DNA from 2 places in the Acidovorax sacchari genome. Region 1 is predicted to be linked to the other one. Evidence: predicted binding sites of a transcription regulator. Region 1 holds the regulator's gene; the other holds the start of a gene.

What was found. Region 1 encodes FNR, which switches genes on or off when oxygen is low (the NO sensors DNR and NnrR bind a similar motif). Its sites were predicted from a motif close to TTGATNNNNATCAA; they were not measured.
Region 2: a site for FNR is predicted at 3,117-3,130, ahead of ACGHC0_RS20330 (CZB domain-containing protein). Genes of this name have one in related genera too.

What each region holds. Positions count from the first base shown of each region.
Region 1 covers NZ_AP035783.1:1,829,680-1,835,869, reverse strand. Annotated here, with positions in the region: gene ACGHC0_RS08265 (HD-GYP domain-containing protein) at 1-206, opposite strand, end outside; gene ACGHC0_RS08260 (sulfite exporter TauE/SafE family protein) at 258-1,043, opposite strand; gene hemN (oxygen-independent coproporphyrinogen III oxidase) at 1,072-2,454, opposite strand; gene fnr (fumarate/nitrate reduction transcriptional regulator Fnr) at 2,672-3,391, shown strand; gene ACGHC0_RS08245 (hypothetical protein) at 3,693-3,980, opposite strand; gene ACGHC0_RS08240 (FixH family protein) at 4,065-4,349, opposite strand; gene ccoG (cytochrome c oxidase accessory protein CcoG) at 4,444-5,892, opposite strand; gene ccoP (cytochrome-c oxidase, cbb3-type subunit III) at 6,010-6,190, opposite strand, start outside.
Region 2 covers NZ_AP035783.1:4,595,989-4,602,178, reverse strand. Annotated here, with positions in the region: gene ACGHC0_RS20345 (5'-nucleotidase) at 1-601, opposite strand, end outside; gene gspF (type II secretion system inner membrane protein GspF) at 609-1,844, opposite strand; gene ACGHC0_RS20335 (LLM class flavin-dependent oxidoreductase) at 1,951-3,015, opposite strand; gene ACGHC0_RS20330 (CZB domain-containing protein) at 3,198-3,695, shown strand; gene ACGHC0_RS20325 (PstS family phosphate ABC transporter substrate-binding protein) at 3,699-4,736, opposite strand; gene ACGHC0_RS20320 (PstS family phosphate ABC transporter substrate-binding protein) at 4,733-5,785, opposite strand; gene ACGHC0_RS20315 (TonB-dependent siderophore receptor) at 5,782-6,190, opposite strand, start outside.

The sequences.
Region 1 (6,190 bases):
TGCTCCAGCCCCAGGGATTGCAGGGTGGCGATCTGGTCCCCGGATGCAATCCGGAAGCTGCTTACCGGAAAGGGATGGTTCATCCATCCCAGCTCCAACTGGATGTACATGCCGACGCGCAACAGGGCGACGTCGATGAGGAGGGAGGAGTTCACGGGGAGGTCACGAAATGAGAGAGGCGCGTAACGCCTCTCATTCGAAACCATTATCACCAGTTCGTGAGTAGCTGTTTCCTGATGCGAAAGAAATGTACCGCTTCAGCGACACCAGGGCTCCAGCGCCTGGCGTCCCACGTCCATCCAGAGCGCCCAGGCGGCCACGGCCGCCAGCAGCAGGCCGGCGAGCCTCGCTCCCCAGGTGGCGCGCGCCGCGTCCACCCGGGAGCGGAGGCGACGCCAGGCCCAGGCGCCGCCCAGCAGCCAGAGTGCGCCTCCACCGCCGAACGCGGCCATCGCGGCAGCCCCCTGCGCCGGACTGCCGGCCAGCGCCGCCACGAGCAGGGCCGAATACAGCAGCCCGCACGGCATCAGGGCCCACGCCAGCCCCGCCACCGCCAGCCCGCCCGGAGCGCGCACGCCCGGGCCGACACGGGCCCAGACCGCGCGGCCTGCGCGCTCCACCCAGAGCGGCTGGCGCGCCTGCAGGGCCATCAGGAGGCCCCAGGCCAGCATGCCCACGTGCAGCAGCGTCCATGCCGGCCGCAGGGCCGCGGACTGCTGCGTGAGCCAGGCCAGGCGGTCCATGGCCAGCGCCGCGGCGGCGCCGGCCAGCCCGTAGCCGGCCATCCGGGCCACGTGGAAAACCGCGGTGCGCGCCATGCCGCCGCGAAGCAGGCCGGTCGCCGCCGGCGCGGCGCAGGCGGCGGGCGCCCCCGCCGTGGCAGGCACGGAGCCGTACCGGCGCAGCGGCGCCTGCGCGGGCACTCCGTTGCCCTGCTGCGCGCCGCCCACGATCACGGCGCAGGGAGCCGCGCACATCGCCAGGCAGTGCGGCCCGCCCGCCAGCCCCATGGCGAAGGCCGTCCAGATCAGTGCATCGGGCATGGCGTCTCCTGCGGGAAGAAGAGGACGTTCAGATGATCCGGGAGAACCGCGCGCGGTTGCGGTCCGCCTGCAGGTAGCGGTCGAACACCATGGCCACGCCGCGCACGAAGAACCAGCCCATCTCCGTCACGGTGATGCCGTCCTCGCCCACCGTGACGAGGCCGTCGCCGGCCATGCCTTCGAGCGCCTCGAGCTCCGCCGCGAAGTACCGCCGGAAATCGATCAGCCACGACTGCTCCATCGGCTCGAACAGCACCTCGCCCTGGCACATGAGGGCCATGATGACGGAGCGGCGCACGAGGTCGTCACGCGTCAGCGCGAGGCCGCGCACCACCGGCAGCCGGCCCTGGTTGATGAGATCGTAGTACTCGTCCAGGGTCTTGGCGTTCTGGCTGTACGTGGCGCCGATGCGGCCGATGGCGGAGACGCCCAGCGCGATCAGGTCGCAGTCGGGCTGGGTGCTGTAGCCCTGGAAGTTGCGGTGCAGCCGGCCCTGCCGCTTCGCCACGGCCAGGGCGTCGCCCGGCAGCGCGAAGTGGTCCATGCCCACGTACACATAGCCCGCGTCCTGGAAGGCGTTGAGCGAGCGCGACAGCATCGACACCTTGGCGGACGCCATCGGCAGCTCGGCCGACACGATGCGCCGCTGCGGCTTGAAGCGCTCCGGCAGGTGGGCGTAGGCATAGAGCGCGATGCGGTCGGGCCGCAGCTCGCACACCTGGGCCAGCGTGCGGTCGAACGATTCGGGGGTCTGCCGCGGCAGTCCGTAGATCAGGTCCACGTTGACGGATTCGAAGCCGATCCGGCGCGCCTCCTGCACCAGCGCGAACACCTGCTCGGCCGGCTGCACACGGTGCACCGCCTTCTGCACGGCCGGGTCGAAATCCTGCACACCGAAGCTCAGCCGGTTGAAGCCCAGTTCCGCCAGCCGTGCGAGCCGCCCGGCATCCACCGTGCGGGGATCGACCTCGATGGAATACTCGCCCCCGGGCACGAGCGTGAAGCTGCGGCGCAGCATGTTCATCAGTTCCTGCAGCGCCTCGTCGCCGAGGAAGGTGGGGCTGCCGCCGCCGATGTGCAGCTGGCTCACCGCATGGCCGGGCGCGCAGTGCGCCATGTGCAGGTCGATCTCGCGGCTGAGGTAGCGCAGGTACACGTCGGCGCGCTCGGGGTGGCGCGTGATGATCTTGTTGCACGCGCAGTAGTAGCACAGCGATTCGCAGAACGGGATGTGCACGTACAGCGAAAGAGGCACGGCCTTGGCGGCCGAGCCGAGGCGGCGCTGCTGCAGCGCCAGCACGTACTCGTCGGCGCCGAAGGCCTCCACGAACCGGTCCGCGGTCGGGTACGAGGTATAGCGGGGGCCCGGCACGTCGAATCGGCGCAGAAGCTCGGGAGTCACAGCGTTCATGGTGCGGAATTCCTTATCAATTCACAATGTGCCCCATGTCCCGCGCCCGTGTCCTTGACGCCGGTCAAGCATTTGGACGCGCGTCGCTGCGACAATTGACGCATCACAGTCGCCCGCCACATTCTTTTTTGCACGCCTGCGCTCCTGCCATGCGTCCGCACCGTGGCCGGCCTGCATGCACAGCGAGATAGAACACAGAAGGGAAGGCTGCTCATCCATGAATCCGCACACCATCAAGGTCGCCTGCTCGAACTGCAACCTGCGCGAGCTCTGCATGCCGCTGGGCCTGAACGAGCAGCAGCTGCAGCGCATCGATGACATCGTCGCCACGCGCCGCAAGGTCAAGCGCGGCGGCACGCTGTTCCGCAACGGCGAGGCCTTCACGTCGCTCTTCGCCATCCGCACGGGCTTCTTCAAGACCTGCGTGGCCACCGAGGACGGACGCGACCAGGTGACGGGCTTCCAGATGGCCGGCGAGATCATCGGGCTCGACGGCATCGTCAGCGACCACCACACCTGCGACGCCGTGGCGCTGGAGGACGCCGAGGTGTGCGTCATGCCCTTCGAGCGCATCGAGGAGCTGTCGCGCGAGGTCACGGCCCTGCAGCACCATGTCCACAAGATCATGAGCCGCGAGATCGTGCGCGAGCACGGCGTGATGCTGCTGCTGGGCAGCATGCGCGCCGAGGAGCGCCTCGCGGCCTTCCTGCTCAACCTCGTGCAGCGCCTGCATGCGCGGGGCTTCTCGCAGTCCGAACTGGTGCTGCGCATGACCCGCGAGGAGATCGGCAGCTACCTGGGCCTCAAGCTGGAGACCGTGAGCCGCACGTTCTCGAAATTCGTCGAGGAAGGCATCGTCGAGGTCAAGCAGCGGCACGTGCGCATCGTCGAGCCGGATGCGCTGAAGCGGATCGTGAACAGCCAGGCATGTAACTGACATCCCCCTGAGGCGCTGCGCGCCTTCCCCCTTCTCTCGCCGTGCGGCGCACGGCGGGAAGGGGGACGACGCCGGTGGCCGGGCGAAGCCCGTTCCACGGCGTCTGCTGGCCTGGCCTGCTCCGCGGCCTTCTGATGGGTGAGGCCGTGCGTGTCCGTCGGCCTTTCGCTGCGCCAACGCTCTGCGACAAATGTTGGGCCCCTGCCTGACCTGCCTGACCTGGCAGACTCTGGTTGCCTGGTTGCATGCGGGACATCATCCCGATTGGCGAGCCCTCACATCTGCCGACAGTACCCAACCTTCACTGCGAAAACTTGCCGCACTCCATCGGGCGCTCTCCCGCGGGAACGGGGCAGCGGTTGAGTTCGAAGGGCGACATGGACAGCAGCGTGGTGAGGGCGCTGGAGAGCATGCACAGCGCCCAGAACACGAAGAACGCCACCGTATAAACGCCCTCGCGCGAGAGGGCGAGGGGTTGGTCGGACCAGTGCAGTGCGGCAGGGTCCACGAAGGCGAATACCACCATCTCGATCAGTCCGGCCACCAGGAAGGCGGGCCAGGCGATCCACATCCAGCGTTGGGTTCTCATCGCGATCTCCTCCTTTGCAGTCATCGGTGTCGAAAACGAACGGAACACGTCGGGCCCGGGGGCCCGCCAGGCGGGGCGGCCGGATCAGCGGGGCTGGTCTTCGGCCGGCGTGGCCGCGTGGTTGCGCGCCTTCATCGCCGGCTCCATCGCGGAGGAGCGCGCGCGCTCGCGCTCCAGCGTGCGGTTGATCTCGATGCCCTGGCGGTAATAGTCTTCCGCCACCACCGGATCGGGCTGCCGCACGGCGAGCCATGCCGTCGCCGTGCCGGCGACCACCACGATCGCGGGCCCGGCGATCACCATCCACACGTGGCCGAACTTCCACCAGGGCTGGGCCGCCGCGGCGGCCGATGTCGTCTTGTTCGCCATCATCTCGAACTCCTTCCTTCGTCACCTCGGCCCCATCACACCACAGGGTGGCAGGGGCCTGCCATACTGAATAACACCAACCGTCCTCGCCGCTTCAGCGCGGCACGAGGAAGATGGATTTCTCCTTCACGTGGGCCTTCGTCTCCAGGGCCTGCACCTCGAAGGCCACCGGGTGCGAGCCCGGCGCGGCCGAGCCGTACGGAATCTGCAGCCGCACCGCCACCCAGCGCGATTGCGCGGCGCCGATCTCCACCTCGGCCTCCGAAGCGACAGCCAGCCCTTCCAGTCCGGACGCCGCGATGCGGTAGCGCTGGGGCGCCTCGGTGGCATTCATGATCTGCAGGCTGTACACGTTCTCCAGCCGCCCGCCCGCCACGATGCGCGAGAGCGCCGCGCGGTCGCGCACCACGTCCACCTTGAGCGGCGTGCGCAGCGCCAGGCTCGTGAGCATGCCGACGCTGAGCGCCACCAGCACGGCCGTGTAGATGAGCACGCGCGGCCGCAGCACGCGGCGCAGCATCTGCGACTGCGTCCAGCGGTTCGCCACACCGTTCTGCGTGGAGTAGCGGATCAGCCCGCGCGGGTACTTCATCTTGTCCATCACGGTGTTGCACGCATCCACGCACAGGCCGCAGCCGATGCATTCGTACTGCAGGCCGTTGCGGATGTCGATGCCCACGGGGCAGACCTGCACGCACAGCGTGCAGTCGATGCAATCCCCCAGGCCCCTGGCGCGGTGGTCCACCGACTTGTTGCGCGGGCCGCGCGGCTCGCCGCGCACTTCGTCGTACGTGACGATCAGGGTGTCCTTGTCGAACATCGCGCTCTGGAAGCGCGCGTACGGGCACATGTACTTGCAGACCTGCTCACGCAGGAAGCCGGCGTTGCCATAGGTGGCGAAACCGTAGAACACCACCCAGAAGAGCTGCCAGGATCCCTGCAGCGCCATCAACTCGGTGCCCAGCTCGCGGATCGGCACGAAGTAGCCCACGAAGGTGAAACCCGTCCAGGCCGACACCGCGATCCACAGGAACTGCTTCAGGCCCTTCTTGCGGAGCTTCTCGAAGGTCCAGGGACCGTTGTCCAGCCGCAGGCGCGCGCTCCGGTCACCCTCGACCTTGTGCTCGATCCACATGAACATCTCGGTATAGACGGTCTGCGGACACGAGAAGCCGCACCACAGCCGCCCGGCCACCGCGGTGAACAGGAAGAGCGCGAGCGCCGAGATGATGAGCAGTCCCGTCAGGTAGATGAAGTCCTGCGGGTACAGCACCAGGCCGAACAGGTAGAAGCGCCGCGCGCCCAGGTCGAACAGCACCATCTGCCGCTCTCCCCACTGCAGCCACGGCAGCCCGTAGAACACCAGCTGCGTGAAGGCGACCATGGCCCACCGCCAGCGCGCGAATACGCCGGCGATGGACCTCGGGTAGATCTTCTTCTGGGCTTCGTAGAGGGAGACGACTTCGGCCTGTGCCGATGCGCCGTCCGCCGGGGCAGGGGCGATCGGAATGACCTTGCGCGGCTTTCCGTCAGGGGGCTTCATGTGGGTTCTGCTTTGCTCTGTGGGCCGGCTGTATCGTGTCGTGGGAGCAGGCGTTGCGCGTGGGACCGGAGGGGGGGCCGCGCCGGCCGGCGGCGCCCCCGTGTCCGGTCCCGCGGTTCAGTTCGCCGGGGCCGCCGCGGCGGTGTTCGCGCCCGGCTTGTTCGACAGGCCCCAGACATAGGCGGTCAGCACGCCGATCTGCGCGTCGGTGAGCTTGCCGGCCTGGGCGGGCATCTGGTTCACCTTGCCGTGGTTGACCATGGCGGTGATGGCGCCCTCGCCCCAGCCGTGGAGCCAG
Region 2 (6,190 bases), 2.8 Mb from region 1:
AGGGGCCGCCGGCCAGGGGCAGCGCCGCCTTGCTCACTTCGTGCTCGTGGAAGGCGGGCAGGCCGCCCTGCTGGTAGATGCGCTCGGCCTCGTCGGAGAACAGCACCGCATCGCCGTCGAAGGCGATGCGCACCTCGTGCGGGTAGCGGTCGCCGGCCGGCGTGGAATCGGTCATCACGCGCGCCGCAGGGAAGCCCATGTTCAGCGCCTGCTGCACGTCCTTCTCGTTGGCCGAGAGGAACAGGTGCGCGCCCAGCGGCCGCAGGTAGGCGAACGGGTCGCGCCCGCGCGTGAACACCCCGCGCTCGATGTGCATGCCCGCGGCGTGCGCCGAGGCGAACACGCGCATGCCGCTGGCCGGGTCGTTGCGCGACAGCACCACCACCTCCACGCGCTGCGCCTGGGCGGTATTGAAGCCGAGCAGCTTGCGCACCAGCGGGAAGGCGATGCCCGCGCGCGCGGGCTGCTGTACCAGCTCCAGCTGGCGGCGCATGTAGGCGGCCTCGTCGCCGGCCTCGAACAGGCGGTTCTCTTCCTCGAAATCGAACAGCGCCCGGGAGGAGATGGCGACGACGAGCTTGTCGTCCAGGGTCAGGGCCATGGCAGGGCTACTTCACGAACTGGTTGAGCTGGATGATGGGCATGAGCACCGCCAGCACGATGAGCATCACGATCACGCCCATCGCCACGATGAGCAGGGGCTCCAGGATGGTGGCCAGCTGCATCGCGCGGCGCTGCACCTCGGCCGACAGCTGCGCGGCCGCGCGCTGCAGCATCAGCGGCAATTGCCCCGTCTGCTCGCCCAGGCGCGCGAACATCGACACCAGGCCGGGGAACCGCTTTTTCTGCGCCAGCGCGGAGGCCAGTGGCGCGCCCTCGCGCACCAGCACCAGCGCGTCGAGTGCGTCCGCGCGCATGGCGGTGTTGCCCAGCGTCTCGGCGGCGGCCTGCAGGGCCTTCAGGATGGGCACGCCCGCGCCGGCCAGCATCGACAGCGTGCCCGTGAAACGGGCCGCGTTGTAGCCGCGCGAGAGCCGGCCCACCACGGGCAGGCCCAGCCAGGCGGCATCGAAGCGTTCGCGCACGCGGGGCTGCGCCAGTGCGGAGCGGGCGGCCAGCGCCAGCACCACCAGCACCCCCAGGGCCGCCCAGCCGTAGCTGCGCACGGCGTCGGAGAAGGCCATCATCGCCACCGTGAGGAAGGGCAGGGCGCGCTTGCTGCCCGCGAACACCGCGGCCACCTGCGGCACCACGTAGCCCACGAGGAACAGCACGATCACGATCGCGATCACCGTCACGATCGCCGGATAGAGGGACGCGCCGATGAGCTTGGCCTTGAGCGCCTGCCGCTCTTCGAGGTCGTCCGCCAGGCGCTCCAGCACCAGGCCCAGGTGGCCGCTGGATTCGCCGGCACCGATCACCGCGCAATAGATGGACGAGAACTCGCGCGGGTGCGCCGTGAGCGCCCGCGCGAAGGTGGAGCCGGCATTCACCTCGGCCCGCAGCGTGGCCACCAGGTGGCGCTGCCGGTCGTCATCCGACTCGTCGGCCAGCGCCGTGAGCGCCCGCTCCAGCGGCAGCCCCGAAGACACCAGCCCCGCGAGCTGGCGCGTCCACACCGCCAGGCCCGTGGCGCCGAACACCGGCCGCGTGAACAGCCGCTGCCCGAGCGAGACGCTGCCATCCCCGCCCGCGCCCTGGCCGGTGCCGAGCGCCTCCACGGCCAGCGGCACCAGCGCCTGGGCGCGCAGCAGGCTGCGCGCCGCCTTGGCGTTGTCGGCTTCGAGGGTGCCTTTGCGGGTCTGCCCCTGGGCATCGAGGGCTTCGAAAGAAAACGCGGGCATGCGGGCAGGAAGTTCGGGGAGGGCGGTCGGACCGGAAACGGGGCGCCAGCGGCGCGACGGACGGAGATGGTAGCCGCTGCCGGCGACGGGACCGTGCCCCGGTGTGTCAGGCCGTGTGCGCGGCCTCCACCGCGGCGTTCGCCTGCGCGGCGATCTCCAGCGAGCGCAGCCGCAGCGCCGGGTCGTACACATCGCTCACCAGCATGAACTCGTCGGCGAGCGTCTCCCCGGCCAGCGCCCGCAGGCCGGCCTGCACCGTCTCCGGCCCGCCGACCACGCCCGCCGCCAGGAAGTCGCCGATCGCCGCGCGCTCCTGCGGCGACAGCAGTGCCGCGTAATCCCGCACCGGCGGCTGCAGCAGGCCGCGCCGCCCCGTCAGGATGCCCAGCACCCGCTGGTAGGTGCTGCTGGCGAGGTAGTCGGCCTCCTCGTCGGTATCGGCCGCGATCACCGGCACGCCGATCGCCACGTAGGGCTTCTCCAGCGTGGCGGAGGGGCGGAACAGCCGGCGGTACAGGTCCAGTGCCTGGTGTAGCAGCCGCGGCGCGAAATGCGAGGCGAAGGCATAGGGCAGGCCCCGCTCGGCCGCGAGCTGCGCAGAGAACAGGCTGGAGCCCAGCAGCCAGATGGGCACCTGCGTGCCCGCGCCCGGCACGGCCGTGATGCGCTGTCCTGGCTGGGCGGGGCCGAGCAGGCGCTGCAGCTCGGCCACGTCGCGCGGGAAGTCTTCCTCGGTCTCGACACGGTCGCGGCGCAGCGCACGCATCGTGGGCCCGTCGGTGCCGGGCGCGCGGCCCAGGCCCAGGTCGATGCGGCCCGGGTACAGCTCGGCCAGCGTGCCGAACGCCTCGGCCACCACCAGCGGCGCATGGTTGGGCAGCATGATGCCGCCCGAGCCCACGCGGATCGAGCGCGTGCCGCCCGCGATGTGGCCCACCAGCACCGCCGTGGCGGAGCTGGCGATGCCCGGCATGTTGTGGTGCTCCGCCAGCCAGTAGCGCCGGAACCCCAGCGATTCCGCATGCTGCGCGGTGCGCAGCGCCAGGGCCAGAGCATCGGCCACGTTGCCGCCCTCGCGCACCGCCACCAGGTCCAGCATGGAGAGCGCGGGGCGATGGCCGCCCCCGGGAGCAATGGAAGACGGGGCCGTGGAGGAAGGGGTGGAGGGCATCGTGGTCGTCATGCGGACCATTGTGCGGCGCACCCCAAAACCGCTGTGGCCATGCGGGCAACCGGGGCACCGATGGCAAATCGATTGCTTAAATTTATCGTTTAAGGCAAATCAATTATTTCAAATAAAATACCCCCTTCGCTCCTTCCTTCTTCCTCCGTTCCGATCGCGCTCACGCCACCATGGGATTCTTCAGCCGACTGTTCCCGCCCCGGGCCGACGGCCGTCCCGTGCCCGATGACTGGACCTCGCTGCCCGACAGCCAGGCCAGCGAACTGGTGCTGATGGGCGACGAGGCCGCCAAGCTGCTGGCCGAGATCGACATCGACGCCGCCATCGCCGCCCAGGAGCGCTGGGTGCCCTGGCTGGAGCTGGTGCTGCTGCGCGGCGCACACGACGAACGCCTGCGCCCCGAGGCCATCCGCGACGACACCCGTTCCGAGCTCGGCCAATGGCTGCGCGGCCCCGGCCGCATCGCCCTGGGGCATTTGCCGGCCTTCGACATGATGGCCCGCCGCCACCGCTACTTCCACCAGCAGGCCGCCGACGTGGTGCTGCACGCCGAAGCCGGCGATGAGCGCCAGGCCCGGCAGGCCTTCAAGAGCTGCCACCATGCCTCGCGGCAGGTGGTGATGCTGCTGCAGGAGTTGAAGCGCGGCCTGGCCCGGGCGGCGCGCTAGCGGTCAGCGGCCCAGCGCTTCGAGCTTCTGCCGCTCCCGTCGCAGATCCTCGGGGCTCAGGGGAACGTAGCCTTCCTCCGATGCCGTCTGTGCGGCGACCAGTGCCTGGCCTTCGTCCGACAGCGAAAGCCGGAGGTATTCGAGCACCAGCGGCTCCAGCGGCCGGCCGGGTGCCTTGTTGACGTAGAACTGCACCGGCGCCGAGAACGGGTAGAGTCCGCGCCGCACGTCGTCCAGCGCAGGCGTGTGGAAAGCGGTGCCCGGCTCGGAGGCGAGGGGCAGCACGCGCACGTTGCCGGATACCGCGGCGGCATTCATCCACCCCACCAGCGCCATGCCGTAGGGATCGGCCGCGACCGCGCGGACCAATGCCTCGCGGGACGACAGGGCTTCATAGCGCGGGCTGAACGGCCGCCCGCCGAAGTACCGCATCCGCATGCCGGTGGCGAACCCTCCGTCGTCGCGCAGTCCATAGAGGTGGATGCGGCGTTCGGCCCAGGCGCCGCCCAGGCCCAGCTGCCCCCAGGTGCTGAGATTTCCCGCCGCCGCACCTTCGGTGAAGATGCGCGCGACGTCCTGCACCGCCAGGCCCGCCAGCGGGTTCGCGGTGTTCACATAGACCGCCGGCGGTGTCTTGGCCGGCGGGCGGGGGCCGTGCCCGTTGTAGCCGATGCGCACGGCCGTGGGCTCGTAGCCGAACACCTGCACGAAGGCGCTGCGGTCCGCCGGCCACAGGTCGCGGGTCATCGGCGCCACCATCGTGGCACCGGCCGTCAATGCCGGCATGCCGGTGGAAGAGCCTTCCATGCGCGTGGTGAACCGCAGGTCCGGATGGTGCCGCACGAACAGGGCATTCAGCGAAGTCACCAGTTCATCCATGCCATCGTTGCCGACGATGGCGATGCTGCCGTCGCGCTGCAGGTAGCTCGCGCCTGGCGCTGGGGCGAGGGCGCGCGGCGTATCGGTTTGCTGCGCAGCACAGGCGCAGGAGGCCGCCACGGCCATGCCGGCCAGGAGGCGGCGAATGCGTGCGGCGGTCATGCGGTGGACTCCAGCTTCGCGCGTTCCCGGGCCGCGTCGGCTTCGGACAGCGGCAGGTAGCCGCGGGGCTGGGACGCCACGATCTGCTGGCCTTCGCGCGACAGCACCAGCCGCAGGTATTCGCGCACCACCGGATCGATGGGCCGGCCCTTCTGCTGCCGTACATAGAAAAAAAGCGGCCGGCCCAGCCCGTAGCGCCCGCTGGCCACTTCGGCCGCCGTGCCTGTCGTGGCCGCTCCGTCGGGGCCGATCAGTGCGAGCTGCTTCACCTGCGCATCCTCCCGGCCGATGGCGGCGACAGCGATGCCGGCGGGATCGGACCCCAGCCGCCGCAGCAGCTCGCCGGTGCCGCCATGGAATTCGTGGCGCGGATTGAGCGGCAGCCGCTGCAGTTGCCGCGCCTGCAGGTAGTTCCCGAAGCCCGTGTATTCCGGCGTCCCGTAAGGGTGGATCGTGCGCCCGGCCCACTCCCCGCCGAGGCCGAGCTGCCCCCAGTGCGAGTAGTCGCCACCGGCATTGCCCACGGCGAACACGCGCGCCATCTGCTCCAGCGAGATGCCTGTGAGCGGATTGCTGCGGTGCACATACACCGCCAGCGACGTCGCCAGATGCTGCGAGGTGTCGTCGGACGTATGTGCCACGCGGATCTCCAGCGGATCGGTGCCCACGATCTTGCGATACGGCACCCGTTCGACGGGGTTGATTTCCCGGCCCATGGCGCCGAACAGCGTCTTGTCGAACATCAGCAGCGGCACCGCGCTGGTGGTGCCTCTGGATTCGAACACGAAGCGCGTGCCGGGATGTGTGCGTGCATAGAGTGCGTTGAAGCGGCGCACGATGAACTCGACGTGCTCGGCGCCGCCGATGCGGATCGCGCCGTCCGGCGTCATCCATCCGGCCTCTGCGCCTGGCTGCGCCGGCTCGGGCACATAGGGCTGCAGCGCCGCGTCGAGCACCCGGTCCGTGGAGCCGGCCGCGTCCGCGCGCAGGCAGGCCAGGCCGCCGGCAGCCAGCAGCAGCGAGCGGCGTGCCAGGCGGTGGCCGGTCACAGGTCCACCTTGACGGTGGCCTTGACCGTGCGCGGTGCGCCGGTGGCCAGGCGGGTGCCGGCCGCGGCCCAGTACTGCTTGCCCCCAGCGTTCTCCACGTTCAGCTGCAGCAGCGTGCGCTTGCCGAGCAGCGAGGTGGCATAGCCCACGCCGGCGGTATAGATCGTGTAGCCGCCCAGGAAGGCCTGGTTCAGGTCGTTGACCGGGCGGCGTCCCGTGAAGTAAGCGCCCCCGTTCACGTTCAGGCCGGGCACCGCGGCGATGTCGTAGGACAGGAAGGCGCTGGCCGTCTTCTTCGCCGTGTTCTCCGGCAGCTTGCCGTCGTAGGCCGGGCCGATGTCCTCGAACTTCGCATCGATCAGCTGCGCCGAGACCTGCCATGCGAGCTGGCGCGTCAGCCGGCCC